One region of the Telluria sp. Soil_C_11 genome, then DNA from elsewhere that is predicted to be linked to it. Evidence: predicted binding sites of a transcription regulator. Region 1 holds the regulator's gene; the other holds the start of a gene.
The links. The regulator NrdR, encoded in region 1, represses ribonucleotide reductase genes. The targets are predictions, from matches to a motif close to CACNANATNTNGTG.
Positions count from the first base shown of each region.

Region 2: the regulator NrdR is predicted to act here: its motif matches at 5,795-5,808, upstream of AC3A6M_RS02805 (ribonucleoside-diphosphate reductase subunit alpha).

Region 1 is NZ_JBDGIN010000005.1:238,497-247,427, forward strand. Features, by position in the region: gene ribD (bifunctional diaminohydroxyphosphoribosylaminopyrimidine deaminase/5-amino-6-(5-phosphoribosylamino)uracil reductase RibD) at 1-733, opposite strand, end outside; gene AC3A6M_RS11375 (GspH/FimT family pseudopilin) at 783-1,352, opposite strand; gene AC3A6M_RS11380 (type IV pilin protein) at 1,349-1,795, opposite strand; gene AC3A6M_RS11385 (pilus assembly PilX family protein) at 1,830-2,693, opposite strand; gene AC3A6M_RS11390 (PilW family protein) at 2,690-3,646, opposite strand; gene pilV (type IV pilus modification protein PilV) at 3,643-4,191, opposite strand; gene nrdR (transcriptional regulator NrdR) at 4,293-4,751, opposite strand; gene glyA (serine hydroxymethyltransferase) at 4,791-6,038, opposite strand; ZMP/ZTP riboswitch at 6,135-6,233, opposite strand; gene AC3A6M_RS11410 (SDR family oxidoreductase) at 6,382-7,134, shown strand; gene ybgC (tol-pal system-associated acyl-CoA thioesterase) at 7,429-7,833, shown strand; gene tolQ (protein TolQ) at 7,856-8,539, shown strand; gene AC3A6M_RS11425 (biopolymer transporter ExbD) at 8,563-8,931, shown strand, end outside.
Region 2 is NZ_JBDGIN010000001.1:645,745-654,675, forward strand. Features, by position in the region: gene AC3A6M_RS02790 (glycosyltransferase family 4 protein) at 1-497, opposite strand, end outside; gene AC3A6M_RS02795 (purine nucleoside phosphorylase YfiH/LACC1 family protein) at 680-1,360, opposite strand; gene AC3A6M_RS02800 (ribonucleotide-diphosphate reductase subunit beta) at 1,521-2,627, opposite strand; gene AC3A6M_RS02805 (ribonucleoside-diphosphate reductase subunit alpha) at 2,760-5,666, opposite strand; gene AC3A6M_RS02810 (sigma-54-dependent transcriptional regulator) at 6,049-7,557, opposite strand; gene AC3A6M_RS02815 (sensor histidine kinase) at 7,597-8,931, opposite strand, start outside.

The DNA.
Region 1 (8,931 bases):
CGGCGTTCGCCTGCGCCGCGACGATCCAGCACGGCTCGCCCTGCAGGATGCGGGCGCCGGTGTCGATCTCGAGGCGGCTGTCGACGATCACGCGGCGCGGCTGCAGCGGCGTCTCGATGCCACGCACGGTCAGCTGCGGATCGTCCGCCTTGACGGTGCCGATGCCGGTCAGGATCGCCTGCGCGCGGGCGCGCCAGGCATGGCCGTCGGCGCGCGCTTCGGGACCGGTGATCCACTGGCTCTCGCCCGACGCCAGCGCCGTCGTGCCGTCGAGGCTGGCGGCCGTCTTCAGGCGCACCCAGGGCTTCCCGAAGCGCATGCGGTGGAAGAAGCCGATATTCAGTTCACAGGCCTGGTCGGCCATGATGCCCGAGCTGACCGCGATGCCGGCCGCTTCCAGCTTCGCCAGGCCGCGCCCGGCCACCAGCGGGTTCGGGTCCGTCATCGCCGCCACCACGCGGCCGAGGCCGGCCTGGATCAGCGCGTTCGAGCATGGCGGCGTGCGGCCGTAATGGCTGCAGGGCTCCAGCGTGACATAGGCGGTGGCGCCGCGCACGTCGTTGCCGCGCGCCTGGGCGTCGCGCAGGGCCTGCACCTCGGCGTGCGCCTGGCCGGCCGGCTGGGTGTGGCCGGCGCCGATCACTTCGCCGTCGCGCACGATCACGCAGCCGATGCGCGGGTTCGGCGCGGTGATGTACATGCCCTTGGCGGCCCATTCCAGGGCCAGGGCCATGCCTTCGGTATCGCTCAGTATCAGCACAATGTCTTGTCGGTTCGTTCGTTCATGGCGGCGCGGCGGGACCGTCGCAGGAAGCGTCGCGCGCCGGGTTGCAGCTGCGGGCCCGGCCCAGCATATTGATTTTAATACGGCGGATGCCGGCGCCATGGAACAGCGACAGCGTGCCATAGCGCGCCGCCGCCGGATTGCTGTCGCGGCAGCTGCGTCCGGCGCCATTGTAGGCGATATAGTAAGGCGGCGCCGGGCTGGTGAAGGAAAAGACCACTGCCAGGCCCTGCGCCAGCGGCCCATGCTCGGCCAGCACGGTGTCGCCCGGTCCCGGCTGGCGGTCGCCGTCGCGGTCGAGGAACACGGTCCAGCCGCGGCGCCAGTCGGCGCCCCCGGCGCCCTTCGGCAACAGCATCACGATCTCGCCGCGCGCCAGCGCCTGCGCGCGCGCCAGGCCGATGGCGGCGTACAGGTCGTTCGTGGCGGTCTTCAATTGCTGGGTCCGGACCAGGTCGCGCAGTCCCGGGCCGCCTGCCGCCAGCAGCACGCCGGCCACCGCCAGCACGACCAGCAGCTCGATCATCGAAAAGCCGCTTCGCCGCGGCTGCGGCCAGGGGCGGCTCATGGCCAGCACCGCCCCGCTCCCTGGGCCGCGCGCACGCCGACGCTGTCGAGGGTCAGGACGCCGCAATCCGGATCGCGGAAGCGGCTGTCGACCCGGTTCGTGCCGGGACGGGCGCGCAGTTCGACGCACACGGCGATGTCCTGTCCCGGACAGGCGTGCGCGTCCAGCTCGTAGGCGCTGGCGGCCGGGGTCGCGCCCGACCACCAGCGGAAGCCCAGCGACTCCACCGCTTCATCCTCGGACGTGTATTCGGCATAGGTGTTGTGCTGCAGGCGGTAGCGCGCCTGCTGCTGCATCGTGTCGATCAGGGCGATCTGCCCTTCGGTGCGCCGGGTGCGCACGATATAGCCGGCATAGCTCGGCCAGGCCGCCGCCGCCAGGATGCACAGGATGGCCAGCACCACCAGCATTTCGATCAGGGTAAAGCCGCGTCGCACCTGCATGGTTCCCGTTCCTTTCTGTAGTCGATGTCATCGTTCACTGCACGGCCTCGGCATGCAGCCGCGGCCAGTTGGCGATCTCGCGCCAGCCGATGCGTCCCGCCGGCAACTGGGCAGGGGGCGTTGCGGCGTCGCTGCCGGTGCCGGGCTCCGCTCCCTGCCCGCCCGCAGGCGGATCGGGCGCGGCCGGTTCCTGTACGCCGGGCCAGCCGGGCACGCCCTCGCCGCCCGGTGGCCCGGCCCCACCCGGCGCAGCCTCGCCCGGAGGAGTGTCCGCACTGCCGGGCGGAGCGCCTCCGGGCGGCGCCGGCTTGCGGTACACGGACTGCAACACGACCCGGACCGCGGCATTGCTGCCGAAGCCGATCGCGGTGATCCGGTAGAAGTTGCCGAGGGACGCGCCGGCGCCCGGCGGCGCAATGCGTTCGATGAGGTAGGCCGGCGGCTGCGCCGGCAACAGGCCCCTGCCCGTGCCGCCGCCGATGCTGGCGCCGGTGAAGTATCCGTAAGGCACCAGGGCCGGGTTGCCGGCCTCGGCCAGGTCGAGTACCTGCCAGGCCGGCGGCGAGGTCGCACTGCACAGTCCGCGGCCGGCGCCGCCGCGTCCGCAGCCGTCGACGAAGCCAGCGGCGCCGACCGCCGTGAACTGGGCGGCGCGGGCCGGATCGGCGCCGCCGGCGACGTCACGCTCGGCATCGCGCAGCGCCGCTTCGGCCGTCTCCCAGGCAAGGCTGCGCTCGCGCTCGGCGCCTGCCGAAGCGATCGCGGCAAACACGGTCCGGCTGATCGAGACGGCGACCAGCATCGCCGCCATCATCAGCAGCAGCGAGCAGACCAGGGCCGCGCCGCGCGTGCGCGCGTGCGCCCGCACGACGGCCAGGCATCGGACGCGGCCGTTCACAAGGCCCCCGCCGGCAGCGCGACCGTCGCCGAAAACAGCCTGCGCTCGCGCCGCCGCAATCCCTCCGGCAAGGCGTCCTCGCGCAGCACCGTGCCCTGGTCGCCCTGCGCCGCGCCGGCCGCGTACGCCGGGCCGAACAACTGGAATTCCTGGCCCCTGCCGTCGTTCCGGGCCGGCCGGGCGCCATGCAGCAGCAGGGAGATGCGCACGCTGACCACGCGTTTCCACCACGTGCGGCGGTTGAATTCCTGGGGCGCCAGGCCGGCGCCCAGGGCCGCGTCGAGCGCACGGATGGCGTCGGCGTTCACGTAGCGGTTGGCGGCGCCGTCGCGCGGGGTGTCGGTGTCCAGTCCGTACAAGACCTGGAAACTGTCCACGCCCGGCACCACCGCGTCCGCGCTCCAGTGGATGGCGCCATGGTATTTGCAGCGCAGCTCGGCTTCGCCATCGGCGTTCTTTGCCACGTAAAAAATGCTCCAACCCTCTTCGCCTGCGCCGACGCCGAATCCCGCGCAGTCGAGCAGGCTGCCATCGCCGCCGGGCCCTGCGCCGGCGCCGGGAAAGCGCACGGCCAGCACGTCGCTGCCGTTGGCGACGGCCGCGAGCGGCGAGCCGATGCCGGCCGTCGCGCCGCCGAGCGAGCGCGCATCCAGGCCCGCCAGGCGCGCCGGCAGCACGTCTACCGGCGCCGACAGGTCCAGCTGCAGCGGATCGGCATGGGCGGCCTGCCGCACCGCGCGGCCGACCAGTTCGAGGGCGTAGCGGCCGGCATCGTCGAGGGCCGCGCTTTCGGTCTGGGCGGCGTAGGCGCCATTGGCCAGCTCCAGCAGCCGGGCCGCGGCCAGCAGGACCGCCAGGCCGATCGCGACCGCCACCATCATCTCGGGCAGGGTCAGGCCTGCCTGGCGCAAATGCGGGCGCAGACGGGGATGCAGATGCGGCGGCCGGCTCATGGCGTCCCCTTTCCGAGCGTCAGGAACACGAGCGGAACGTCGGGAGCGCCCTGCCTGGCGGGCCAGCCCAGCTTGATCGTGACCGGGGCGCCGGGATCGTCCGTGCAGCTCCACGACAGCAGGCCGGACGGGTCGGGCGCCTGGGCGTCGCGGCAGACCCGCATGCGTCCGCCGGGAAAGCGCCGGGCCAGCGCCTCGGCGGTGTCGGCCAGGTCGAAGTCCGCCATTTGAACCGGCGAGCAGTCCGCGCCGGCGTAGCAGGACAAGGACGCGGCGATGGCCGCGCCGGCCCGGGCGTCGAACTGGAGATAGGGATTGGCGGCATCGGGCAGCGCCATCGCGGCCGGATTCGCGCGCATGCGCTGGGCCAGCGACGCGGCCAGCCGCGTGCCGTCGGACAGGCGCGCCGCCTCGCCCGCCGCCTGCACGGCCACCGCCTGCACGGCTGCGGCGCCGGCCACGCCGAGGGCGACCACGAACAGGGCCACCAGCACTTCCGCCAGCGTGAAGCCAGCGCCTTTGCGAAAGGCACGACAGCCGCGCATGCGACACCTCCGGTCTCGGTTCAGGAAGACCAGAAGTTATCAGGCGAGCTCAGGCCAGCAGTGTGGCGGCTCAAGCGTGGCAACGGAACTAAATGGGGAGTTTACTTACGCGGCTGGCCGACTTCGGCAATCGCTTCCTGGAACTCGGACAAATCCTCGAAGTTCTTGTAGACGGACGCGAAGCGGATATAGGCGATCTTGTCGAGACGCTTGAGTTCCTGCATCACGAGTTCGCCGACGTAGACGCTGTCGACTTCGCGGCGGCCGCTGGTGAGCAGCTTTTCCTCGATCGAGGCGATGGCGGCGTCGATGGCGCCGGCCGCCACCGGGCGCTTGCGCAGGGCCAGCATCAGGCTGCCGCGCAGTTTGGAGGCTTCGAATTCGGTGCGGCTGCCGCTCTTCTTGACGATGATCGGCATCGAGAGCTCGACGCGCTCATACGTGGTGAAGCGTTTGTCGCATTGGGCGCAGCGGCGCCGGCGGCGGATGGAATCGCCCTCCTCGGATACGCGGGTATCGAGGACCTGGGTGTCTTCATGCTGACAGAAAGGGCATTTCATGGTCGCCGGGGCTGCTGCGCTGATTGCTCGATGCTTGCTTTACGCTGCGTAGACCGGGTACTTGTCGGTCAGCTTCTTCACTTCGGCCTTGACGCGCTCGATGGTCGCGGCGTCGTGCGGGTTGTCCAGCACGTCGGCGATCAGGTTGCCGACCTTGGTCGCGTCCTCTTCCTTGAAGCCGCGGGTGGTGAAGGCCGGGCTGCCGAGACGGATGCCGGAGGTCACGAAGGGCTTCTGCGGGTCGTTCGGGATACCGTTCTTGTTGCAGGTCATGTGTGCCTGGCCCAGGATCGCTTCCGCTTCCTTGCCGGTCAGGCCCTTCGAACGCAGGTCGACCAGCATCACGTGCGACTCGGTACGGCCGGACACGATGCGCAGGCCGCGTGCGATCAGGGCGTCCGCCAGGGCCTTGGCGTTCTTGACCACCTGCTGCTGGTATTCCTTGAATTCCGGCGACAGCGCTTCCTTGAAGGCGACCGCCTTGCCGGCGATCACGTGCATCAGCGGACCGCCCTGGATGCCCGGGAAGATGGCCGAGTTGATGGCCTTCTCGTGCTCGGCCTTCATCAGGATGATGCCGCCGCGCGGGCCGCGCAGGGATTTGTGGGTGGTCGAGGTGACGAAGTCGGCGTACGGCACCGGGTTCGGGTATTCGCCCGCGGCGATCAGGCCGGCGTAGTGGGCCATGTCGACCATGAACCAGGCGCCGATTTCCTTGGCGACCCTGGCGAAACGCTCGAAGTCGATGCGCAGCGAGAAGGCGGAGGCGCCGGCGATGATCAGCTTCGGCCTGTGCTCGCGCGCCAGGCGTTCCATCTGCTCGTAGTCGATGTCTTCCTGCTCGGTCAGGCCGTAGGAGATGACGTTGAACCATTTACCCGACATGTTCAGCGCCATGCCGTGGGTCAGGTGGCCGCCTTCGGCCAGCGACATGCCCATGATGGTGTCGCCCGGCTTCAGCATGGCGAAGAACACGCCCTGGTTGGCCTGCGAGCCCGAGTTCGGCTGCACGTTGGCGGCTTCGGCGCCGAACAGTTGCTTGACGCGGTCGATCGCCAGCTGCTCGGCGATGTCGACGTATTCGCAGCCGCCGTAGTAGCGCTTGCCCGGGTAGCCTTCGGCGTACTTGTTGGTCAGCTGGGAGCCCTGCGCCTGCATCACGGCCGGCGAGGTGTAGTTCTCGGATGCGATCAGCTCGATGTGGTCTTGCTGGCGGGTGTTTTCCTTCTGGATCGCATCCCACAGTTCCGGGTCGACGTTGGCGAGCGTGTGATCTTTTGCAAACATGAAAAAACTCCAATCGATAAGAGTACCAGGCAACAGGCAGCGCTGAACTAAGGCGGGAGCCGGAACATAGGCAGCCGCGATACGAACGTACCGGTCGAAGGCTGCCCAGGCGAACGGCAAACGACATCTCACGCTCCACGGTGGATCTCCACCTTCGCCGCAGGCAGGCGGCTTTCGCCAGTTACGTGAGACGTAAATGGAACTCCCGATTGTAAGGGAAGTAGCGCCTGGTAAGCAAGAAAGGCGATGACGGCCTTGCAAGAGCCCGCCAGGCCCCACCCTTCGCGCAATGATCATTTCGGCTACAATCTCGCAGTTCACTTTCCACCTTCCGGGATCCATCATGATCGTATTCATTACCGGCGCATCGGCCGGCTTCGGCGCCGCAATGGCGCGCACCTTCGTCAAGAATGGCCACCAGGTGGTGCTGGCGGCACGGCGCAAGGAGCGCCTGGAAGCCCTGGCCGGGGAACTGGGCGAATCCGCGCTGCCGGTCGCGATGGACGTCACCGACAAGGCCTCGATCGAGGAAGCGCTGTCGATGCTGCCGCAATCCTGGCGCCAGATCGACGTCCTGATCAACAACGCGGGCCTGGCCCTGAACACCAAACCGGCGCACGAAGTCCCGCTGGAAGACTGGAATACGATGATCGACACCAACGTCAAGGGCCTGGTGACGATGACCCACGCCGTGCTGCCTTCGATGGTCGAGCGCGGCAGCGGCCTGGTCATCAACCTCGGTTCGGTCGCCGGCCACTATCCCTACCCGGGCGGCAATGTGTACGGCGCCACCAAGGCCTTCGTCGAGCAGTTCACGCTGAACCTGCGCGCCGACCTGGTCGGCACCGGCGTGCGCGCCACCAACCTGGCGCCGGGCCTGTGCGGCGGCACCGAATTCTCGAACGTGCGCTTCAGGGGCGACGACGCGGCCGCCGCCAAGGTCTACGAAGGCACCCAGCCGCTGACGGCCGAAGACATCGCCGCGACCGCCTACTGGATCGCGACCATGCCGCCGCACGTCAACATCAACCTGATCGAGATGATGCCGACCTGCCAGGGCTTCGCCCCTTTCAACATCAAACGCACCCAGGCTTGAGAAACGTCAAACCGGGGTCAGACTCCGGATTCTGGAAATGGCCCATGAGATCTTTCCAAAAATCGGAGTCTGACCCCGGTTTGCGTTGGATCAGCAATGTAACGGTAGCGACAGGGTTTGTTAGAAAGTGTTACAGTCGTTGGCTGAGTGTGCATGGCTCACGTCTACTACTGCCCATTTATCAACGGCCCTGCCATTGGGCCGGAGCGCATTTCGGTTCATATGTTCACTACCGTACATATGAAAGATGAAAATCGCGTAAAATGTTTCCCATTTTCATTTATGGCAGCTGAAATGCCTTCAGTTTTCACCTGGACAGTACGGGTCTATTACGAAGACACCGACGCCGGCGGCATCGTGTACTACGCCAATTACCTGAAGTTCTTCGAACGCGCGCGCACCGAATGGCTGCGTTCGCTCGGCATTCATCAGCAAACCCTGCTCGACGAGGAAAGCGCCGCTTTCGTGGTACGCAGCGCCAGCGTCGAGTACCTGTCGTCCGCACGCCTGGACGATGAACTGACCCTGCGCCTGACCGTGGAAAAACTCGGTCGCGCCTCGGTCCAGTTCGCGCAGCAAGCCTGGTGCGGCGAGACCCTGCTGTCGACTGCGAACGTGAAAGTGGGCTGCGTCGATAAGAAAACCATGCGCCCACGCTCCCTTCCTGACGTTGCCGCTGTTAAAATGCGTGCCGCGTGAAAACATTTGATCAAATATACTGATGAACGCAGTCCAAGACCTTTCCTTCATTGAACTGATCGCCAACGCGCACGTCCTGGTCAAACTGATCATGGCGCTGCTGTTCGCGGTGTCGCTTATGAGCTGGACCTACATCTTCCGCAAACTGTTCGCGATCCGCGCGGCGCGCCGCCAGACCGAGCAGTTCGAGCGCAGCTTCTGGGCCGGCGGCAACCTGCACACCCTGCACCAGAGCGCGAGCGCACAGCGCGACCAGAGCGGTCCGCTGGCCCGCATCTTCGAAGCGGGCATGGGCGAGTTCATCAAGGGCAAGCAGGCTTCGCGCGACGCGCTCGACATCGGCGCCGTGCTGGACGGCGCCCGCCGCGCCATGCGCGCCGCCTTCCACCGCGAGCTGGACCACCTGGACACCCACCTGAACTTCCTGGCCTCGGTCGGCTCGGTGTCGCCGTACATCGGCCTGCTCGGCACCGTGTGGGGCATCATGAACGCCTTCCGCGGCCTCGCCAACGTGCAGCAGGCCACCCTGGCCACCGTCGCTCCCGGCATCGCCGAGGCGCTGATCGCCACCGCGATCGGCCTGTTCGCGGCGATCCCGGCCGTGGTCGCGTACAACCGCTTCACCCACGATATCGACCGTCTCGCGATCCGCTTCGAAAGCTTCGTCGAGGAATTCTCGAACATCCTGCAGCGCCAGTCGCGCTGATCGCCGGGAGATAGAGGACGACCATGGCATTCAACAGCAACCTGCGCAGCGGACGCCGCAAGCTGAAGTCCGAGATCAACGTCGTGCCGTACATCGACGTGATGCTGGTGCTGCTCATCATTTTCATGGCGGTGCCGCCGACCCAGAATCCGAGCGAGATCAAGCTGCCCAGCGCCGAGCGTTCGACCCAGCCGCCGGACGACTACATCCAGATCGCGGTCAAGAGCAATGCCCAGCTGCAGATCGGCATTACCGGCAAGCAGGCGCGCGCCCTCGAAGACGTGTCCAGCCGCGCGGCCCTGATCGAGCGCCTGCGCGCGACCCACGCCGAGCACCCGGACTATCCGGTCATGATTTCCGGCGACCGCGAGAGCAAGTACGACGATGTGATC
Region 2 (8,931 bases), on a different contig from region 1:
AGCTGCGGCAGCTCGACACGCTGCGCCCCCAACCGCGCACGCAGGTAGTCGGCCTGGCGCTCCAATACCTCGCGCACGCTGTCGCGCACCACGCGCGAGGTGCAGATCACCGCGTCCCAGCTGCGCACCGGCGCCACCGGCAGGCCGGCGATGGCGCTCATCGCCGCGTGGCTGGCGGTGGCGTGCATGACACCGCACAGGCTGTAGCGGCGCTCGCCAAGGCCCAGGCGGCGCCAGGCCAGGCGCGCGATCCCGGATCCGGGATGGTAGAGGGTGCCGAAACGCGCGAGGTCTTGCGGCCGGCCCTGGCTGACCCACTCCACCTCGCCATTGAATCCCTGCTCGCGCAGCACGCGCTCGCACTCGCCGGCATGGGCTTCGCTGCCGGCGAAGCAGCCGACCCGTGCCAGCCCGCTGCGCGCGACGGCGCGCACCAGATCCTGGGCGGCCGCCGGATGGCGTTCAGCGGCGACATGCAGTGCGAAGCTGTCCTTCATGCGTTCTCCTCACTTAAGTAAGGTAAATGTGCAGGCTCGCGATCCGCAGCACCGTGCGGTAGGTCGCATATATCGCCTGCGGACAGGTCCGATGGATGAAGAGGCGCGTGGCATGGCAGGCATGATAGCTTTAGTAGAAAGCCAGTGGCGCAACCTATGCGCAAACTTCGCGCGCGTCGTGGTCAGCGCGCCGCGATCGCGATCACCGACCACTGCACGTCGACCATCGGCGTGCGCGTTTCGCGGTCGCGGCGGTAGCTGTGATAGGCGAAACGGCCGTCGCCGGCGCGCGTGCACATGGTGCATTCCGCCTGCTCCGACACGCGCCCGATGCCGGCCTGTGCGAGCTGCCAGCGCACGATCGCCGGCAGGTCGAGCCGGCGCGGCCGCGGCGCGATGGTCGCCAGCGGCAGCGCGGTGCGTTCCCCGAAGTCCCCGATCAACTCCTCCGAGACTTCATAGCAGCAGGGATGGGCCGACGGCCCGATCGCGGCGATCCAGCCGGCCGGATCGCCGCCGCGTCCGCGCACCAGGGCGGCAAAACTGTCGACGATGCCGGCATGGGCGCCGCGCCAGCCGACGTGCAGGGCCGCGACTTCGCGCCCATCCCGGCGGGCCAGCAGGACGGGCACGCAGTCGGCGGTGGCGATCGCGAGCAGCAGGCCGGGACGGTCGGTCAGCATGCCGTCGGCCTCGCCGCAGTCCTCGTTCGGTTCGGTGACGATGGCGATGCGGGTGCCGTGACGCTCGCGCTGGATCGGACGCCGGGCCCAGTAGCCGGGCAGGAGCTGCGCCATGTCGTCATGGCGGCGGCCGAAGCCGTGGACGATGGAGGGGTGCTTGAGAAGGGGACTGATAAGCATCTGGAGTCGGCCTTGCAGGGGTGCGGGCAGCATAGCATGCCGGGCGGGGAGGCGACGCTGCCCTGCCCTCGGCCATCTTCCGGCGCCCCAAATGAAAAACCCGCCGGGCGGCGGGCTGGATGGCGGGACGGGTTGCGCCGTCCCTGGAGCCGGTCCGGGATCAGTCCCAGCTCAGCGCGCCACCGGTCTGGTACTCGGTCACGCGGGTTTCGAAGAAGTTGCGTTCCTTCTTCAGGTCGATCATCTCGCTCATCCACGGGAACGGGTTTTCCTCGTTCGGGAACAGCGCGTCCAGGCCGATCTGGACGGCGCGGCGGTTGGCGATGAAGCGCAGGTAACCCTTGAACATCGGGGCGTTCAGGCCCAGCACGCCGCGCGGCATGGTGTCTTCGGCGTAGCGGTACTCGAGCTCGACGGCCTTCAGGAACAGCTGCTTGATCTCTTCCTTGAACTCGGCGGTCCACAGCTGCGGGTTTTCCATCTTGATCGTGTTGATCAGGTCGATGCCGAAGTTGCAGTGCATCGACTCGTCGCGCAGGATGTACTGGTACTGCTCGGCGGCGCCGGTCATCTTGTTCTGGCGGCCCAGCGCCAGGATCTGGGTGAAGCCGACGTAGAAGAACAGGCCTTCCATCAGGCACGCGAACACGATGATCGAGCGCAGCAGCTTCTGGTCGTTTTCCAGCGTGCCGGTCTTGAATTCCGGATCGTTGATCACTTCGATGAACGGGATCAGGAACTGGTCCTTGTCGCGGATCGACGGGATCTCGTTGTAGGCGTTGAAGATTTCCTTCTCGTCCAGGCCCAGCGACTCGACGATGTACTGGTAGGCGTGGGTGTGGATCGCCTCTTCGAAGGCCTGGCGCAGCAGGTACTGGCGGCATTCCGGCGCCGTGATGTGGCGGTAGGTGCCCAGCACGATGTTGTTGGCGGCCAGCGAGTCGGCGGTCACGAAGAAGCCCAGGTTGCGCTTGACGATGCGGCGCTCGTCTTCGGTCAGGCCGTTCGGGTTCTTCCACAGCTCGATGTCGCGCTGCATGTTCACTTCCTGCGGCATCCAGTGGTTGGCGCAGCCAGCCAGGTACTTGTCCCAGGCCCACTTGTACTTGAACGGCACCAGCTGGTTGACGTCGGTTTTGGCGTTGATGATGCGCTTGTCGTCGGCGTTGACGCGCTTGGCGACATCGGCGGCGGTGGCGCCTTCCGGTGCGGCGGCGCCGGCAGCCGGTGCGCTGGTGATCGGTTCATCGTCCCATGACAGAGCCATGATATTTATCCTGTATAAACTGTATGTTTGCTTCAAAACCGCCGCCCCCGCGCAGGCGGGGGTCCAATTTAAGTTAGCGTACTGCGAACAAACCTGGATCCCCGCCTGCGCGGGGACGACGTGCTTATATAGTTACTGGCAGGCTTCGCACTCGTCGAAGCCGGCGTCGCCCGGACGCAGGTAGCAGGCCGCGCCTTCCACCACGTCCGCCGCCGGGGCCGCCGCGACCGGGGCCGCAGCCGCAGCCGCAGCCGCCGACAGGCCGCCGTCGACCGGCACGGCGTTCAGGGCGCCGGTGCGGGTGGTCGACTTCTCCATGTGGGTCGCCGCCACGGTGCGCAGGTAGTAGGTGGTCTTCAGGCCACGCAGCCATGCCAGCTTGTAGGTCTCGTCCAGCTTCTTGCCCGAGGCGCCGGCCATGTAGATGTTCAGCGACTGCGCCTGGTCGATCCACTTCTGGCGGCGGGAAGCCGCTTCGACCAGCCACTTCGGCTCGACTTCGAAGGCCGTTGCATAGATGTCGCGCAGGTCTTGCGGGACGCGGTCGATACGCGACAGCGAGCCGTCGAAGTATTTCAGGTCGTTGATCATCACCTCGTCCCACAGGCCGCGCGCCTTCAGGTCGCGCACCAGGTACGAGTTGATCTCGGTAAATTCGCCCGACAGGTTCGACTTCACGTACAGGTTCTGGAAGGTCGGCTCGATGCAGGCCGACACGCCGATGATGTTCGAGATGGTCGCGGTCGGGGCGATCGCCACGCAGTTCGAGTTACGCATGCCGAACTGCTTGATGCGGCTGCGCACCAGCGACCAGTCCATGGTCTCGGACGTGTCCTGCTCGAGGTAACCGCCGCGCTCTTCCGCCAGCAGCTTGATCGAGTCCTGCGGCAGGATGCCGCGGTCCCACAGCGAACCTTCGTAGGACTGGTAGCGGCCGCGCTCTTCGGCCAGCTCGGTCGAGGCCAGGTAGGCGTAGTAGCAGACGGCTTCCATCGAGCGGTCGGCGAACTCCACCGACTTCTCCGAGGCGAACGGCACGCGCATCATGTGCAGGCAGTCCTGGAAGCCCATGATGCCCAGGCCGACCGGACGGTGGCGCAGGTTCGAGTTCTTCGCCTTGTCGACAGCGTAGTAGTTGATGTCGATGACGTTGTCCAGCATGCGCATCGCGGTGCGGATGGTCTTCTGCAGCTTGACCGCGTCCAGGCCGTCGCCCTTCATGTGGGCCGGCAGGTTGACCGAACCCAGGTTGCAGACGGCGATCTCGTCGGCATTGGTGTTCAGCGTGATCTCGGTGCACAGGTTCGACGAGTGCACCACGCCCACGTGCTGCTGCGGCGAGCGGATGTTGCACGGATCCTTGAAGGTGATCCACGGGTGGCCGGTCTCGAACAGCATCGACAGCATCTTGCGCCACAGGTCGAGCGCTTCGACTTTCTTGTACACGGACATTTCGCCGCGCGCCGCCCTGGCTTCATAGCCCAGGTAGGCTTCCTCGAAGGCCTTGCCGACCTTGTCGTGCAGGTCCGGCACTTCGGACGGCGAGAACAGGCTCCAGGAGCCCTTCTCCATCACGCGCTTCATGAACAGGTCGGGAATCCAGTTCGCGGTGTTCATGTCGTGGGTGCGGCGGCGGTCGTCGCCGGTGTTCTTGCGCAGGTCGAGGAATTCCTCGATGTCCAGGTGCCAGGTTTCCAGGTAGCCGCAGACCGCGCCCTTGCGCTTGCCGCCCTGGTTGACCGCCACCGCGGTGTCGTTCGCCACTTTCAGGAACGGCACGACGCCCTGCGATTTGCCGTTGGTGCCCTTGATGCGCGAACCCATCGCGCGGACCGGGGTCCAGTCGTTGCCCAGGCCGCCGGCGAATTTCGACAGCAGCGCGTTTTCCTTGATCGCGTCGTAGATGCCTTCCAGGTCGTCGCTGACGGTGGTCAGGTAGCACGAGGACAGCTGCGAGCGGCGGGTACCCGAGTTGAACAGGGTCGGGGTCGAGCTCATGAAGTCGAAGCTCGACAGCAGGTTGTAGAACTCGATCGCGCGCGCTTCGCGGTTCTCTTCGCGCAGGGCCAGGCCCATCGCGACGCGCATGTAGAAGGCCTGCGGCATCTCGATGCGGGTTTCGCGGATGTGCAGGAAGTAGCGGTCGTACAGGGTCTGCAGGCCGATGTAGCCGAACTGCAGGTCGCGGTCGGCGACGATGGCCTTCGCCAGCTTCTGCAGGTCGAACTTGCCCAGCTCTTCATCCAGCAGCTCGGCGTCGATGCCCTTGGCGATGTATTGCGGGAAGTAGGTCACGTACTCGGCGGCGGCGCCGGCTTGCGCGACTTCCTTGCCGAAGACTTCCTTGCGGATGGTGTGCAGCAGGATGCGTGCGGTGACCTGGCTGTAGGCCGGATCCTTTTCCATCAGGGCGCGGGCGGCCAGGATGGCCGACTTGTGCAGCTCCTCGACCGGCACGCCGTCGTACAGGTTCTTCACGGTTTCGGCCAGGATGGCGTCGGCGTCGACGTGCTTTTCCAGGCCCACGCAGGCGGCGCCGATCAGGGCCGAGACTTCGTTCATGTCCAGCGGGCGGCGCACGCCGCCGTCGACCACGGTGAACTGCGGCGCGTCGATCTGGGTGCTGCCGCCGGCGGCTTCCTTGGCGGCGCGGCGCTCTTCCATGCGCTTGGCGCGGTACAGCACGTATTCGCGCGCGACGTCATGCTCGCCCGAGCGCATCAGGGACAGTTCCACCTGGTCCTGCACATCCTCGATGTGGAAGGTGCCGCCGTTCGGCTGGCGGCGCACCAGGGCCGCGACCACGTTGTTCGTCAGCTGCTCGACCAGTTCGCGGATGCGCGCGGACTCGCGGCCCTGCTCGCCGTTCACGGCGAGGAAAGCCTTGGTCATCGCGACGGCGATCTTGGTGGGAGCGAACGGCACCACGGCGCCGTTGCGGCGGATGATGCGGTAGTCGCCGTTGGCGACCAGTTCAGCGGCGCTCGCGCCGACCGACGCGGCTTGCGGATTGATGGAAATGTCCGAAGATGTTTGCATTAAGGCTCCCAATGCCAACATATCAAAGTTGGCAACCTAATAACTTTTTGAGAATGGCGAGCGGGGACGCACAATCGGAAAACGCTGGATGCGCCCCTGCCCCTACTGTTCTGTTTGTTGAGGCTGACCACTACATCTAGTGTCTGACAGCCTTCCGGACCTAAGTATAGTCGATATTCGGCAAGATCAAAGTCCCTGCTGAGCGGATTTTTTTGTGCCGTCGAGCTTGACATTTTGCAAGGCGAACCATTCCGGGCCTCAGAATGAAAGTAAGCACTAACATAACGATTCATGGGCCCTTCGGTGGTGCGGCCAGGCGCCCACGATGTCCACGTTTAGCGCATGCTGCGATGGCGAAAAGACAACAGCAGCATGAGCGGAATCAAGGTTCGGGCGCGTGGATGTCCAGCTTTTGCATCTGGTAGCGCAACTGGCGCACGCTGATCCCGAGCAGGCTGGCGGCCTGGGTGCGGTTGAACTGGGTCTGCTGCAGGGCGCGCTGGATGATGTCGCGCTCGACCTGCTCCAGGTAGTCCGGCAGGTTGCTGGGCAGCTCGCCGGCGCCCAGCGCGGGCATGCCGGGCGGCGCCTCGGCCGGCGCGGCGGCGGCAGCCGAAGCGGCCAGGGGCGCGGCGGGCGCCACAGGCAGCGCCGATGGCGCGGCGGGCGCCGCTGCCGGCGGCATCCCGGCCGGCGCCGTCTCGTGCGCCGCGGCGCCGGCATCCGCCAGGCGCGCGCCCTTCAGCAGCAGGTCGCCGACCTCGATCACGCCATCGTTGGCGAAGGCCAGCGCGCGTTCCAGCACGTTTTCCAGTTCGCGCACGTTGCCGGGAAAGGCGTAGCCGCGCAGCGCGTCCAGCACGCCGGCGCCGAGGCGCGCATTGCCCGGGCCCGCCAGGCGCGCGAGGATGGCCTCGGCCAGCAGCGGCAGGTCGTCGAGGCGCGCGCGCAGCGGCGGCAGGGTCAGCTCGATCACGTTCAGGCGGTAGAACAGGTCCTGGCGGAACTGGCCGGTCTCGACCAGCCTGGCCAGGTCCTTGTGCGTGGCGCTGATGATGCGCACGTCCACCGTTTCCTCGGCGGTGGCGCCGATCTTGCGCACGCGCCGCTCCTGGATCGCGCGCAGCAGTTTCACCTGCATCGCCAGCGGCAGGTCGGCCACCTCGTCCAGCATCAGGGTGCCGCCGTTGGCGGCCTGGAAGAAGCCGTCGCGCTCGTCGGTGGCGCCGGTGAACGCGCCTTTCCGATAACCGAAGAACTCGGCCTCCATCAGCGCTTCCGGGATGGCGCCGCAGTTGACGGCGACGAAAGGCTTGCCGGCGCGCGCGCTCTGGGCATGGATCTCGCGCGCCGCCAGCTCCTTGCCGCTGCCGGATTCGCCGTTGATGGCGATCGGCGCCTGCGAACGCGCCAGCCGCCCGATCTGGGCGCGCAGCGCCTGCATCGCCTGCGAGCGGCCGAGCAGGCGCGAATTGCCGCCATCGCCCTCGCCCGCATCCGGTGACGACTGGGATGCCGGGGCTTCGGACAGGCGCAGCGCCGAGCGCACCATCGTGCGCAGGTCGTCCAGCACCACCGGCTTGGAGACGTAGTCGAAGGCCCCGGCCTTCAGCGCGACCACCGCGTTCTCGGCGCTGCCGTAGGCGGTGATCACGGCGATCGGCGTGCCGCGCCCCAGGCAGGCCACCTCGCGCACCAGCTCCAGGCCGGTGCCGTCGGGCAGGCGCATGTCGGTCAGCACCAGCGCATAGTCGTGCTGGCCGAGCAGCGAACGCGCTTCGCGCACGGTGGAGGCGCTGTCGACGTCCAGTCCCATCTTGACCAGGGTGATCTCGAGCAGCTCGCGCAGGTCGGCTTCGTCGTCGATGACCAGGATGCGGGGAGAACTCATGGCGCTGTGTTTTCCTTACTTATATATAGAGAGCAGTATTCAGGCCGCCGCAAAGGTGATCACGAACCGCCCCGGCGCATCGAAGCCGGCGGGACCGTCCACCCGGTACTCGTAGTCGAGCATGGCGCCATTGTTCAGGCACAGCTCGCGCGCCAGGTACAGGCCCAGGCCGGTGCCCTTGCTCGATGTCGTATAGAAGGGCTCGAACAGGTGGGCCCGCACCTCGGGGGTGATGCCGGGGCCGTCGTCCTGCACGTGCAGTTCGACGCGGCCGGTGGCGTCCAGCACCGGGAACAGGCGGATGCTGGCCGGCTTGCCGCTCGCATAGCGGATGGCATTGCCGAGAAGGTTGACCAGCACTTCGCGCAGGTGCAGGCCATCGAAGCGCACCGTGCGGTGGCCGGCGTCGCCGATGTACACCATATTATCGGCCAGGCCATGGGTTTCCGTGAATTCGGCCTTCAGCTCGGCGAGGAAGGCGCCGAGGCGCACCGGCTCGCCGCCCGGCTGCACCTTGCGCGACAGTTTCAGGATGTCCTCGACCATGCGGTTCACGCGCGCCACGTTGTCGCCGACGATGCGCAGCAAACGGGTCTCGGCCGGGCCGGTCAGGTCCTCGGCCAGCAGCGAGGTCGCGTGGCCGATCGCCGACAGCGGATTGCGCACCTCGTGCGCGATGCTGGCGGTCAGCCGGCCCATCGAGGCCAGCTTCAGTTGCTGCGCCTGGTTTTCGATGGCGCTCACGTCCTGCATGAAGATCACGCTGCGCTCGGCCGCGCCGTCCGGGGTATCGACCCGCGCGAAGCGCAGCTTCAAGTGCACCGGCTGGTCGAGGCGGCCGCGCACCGGGCCCGCCGCGCCCTGCCAGCGCTTGACCGTGACGTAGGCTTCGCCCGGTCCGGCCCCTTGCGCGCCGCCGTCCAGCCAGGCCGCGAAACCCTGCGCCACCGGCTCCAGGGCGGGAATGTCGGCCAGGCGGAATTCGCTGTCGGCGTCCAGCCCCAGCATGCGGCGTGCCGCCGGATTGCCGGCAAAGACGAAGCCGTCGCGCCCCGCCACCAGGATGCCGTCGCCGGCGTCGTCGACCACGATGCGGTAGACCGCCTGCTGGATCTTGAGGTCGGCGCCGCGCTTTGCCGCCAGGTCTTCCTGCCCGATCAGGCGCGCCGCCAGCCGGCTCACCACCAGCACTACGGCGAAGAAGGCGGCGCCCATCATCCCGGCCTGGAACAGCGGCGGCTCCTGGTCGCTGAGGAAAAGCTGCCAGGTGCTCTCGGCCAGCAGGAACAGGGTCGCCAGCGAGGCCGAGAACAGCGCCAGCAGCAGCGGCGCGAGGATCGCCGCGCCGGCCAGCGGGAACAGGTAGAGCAGCCC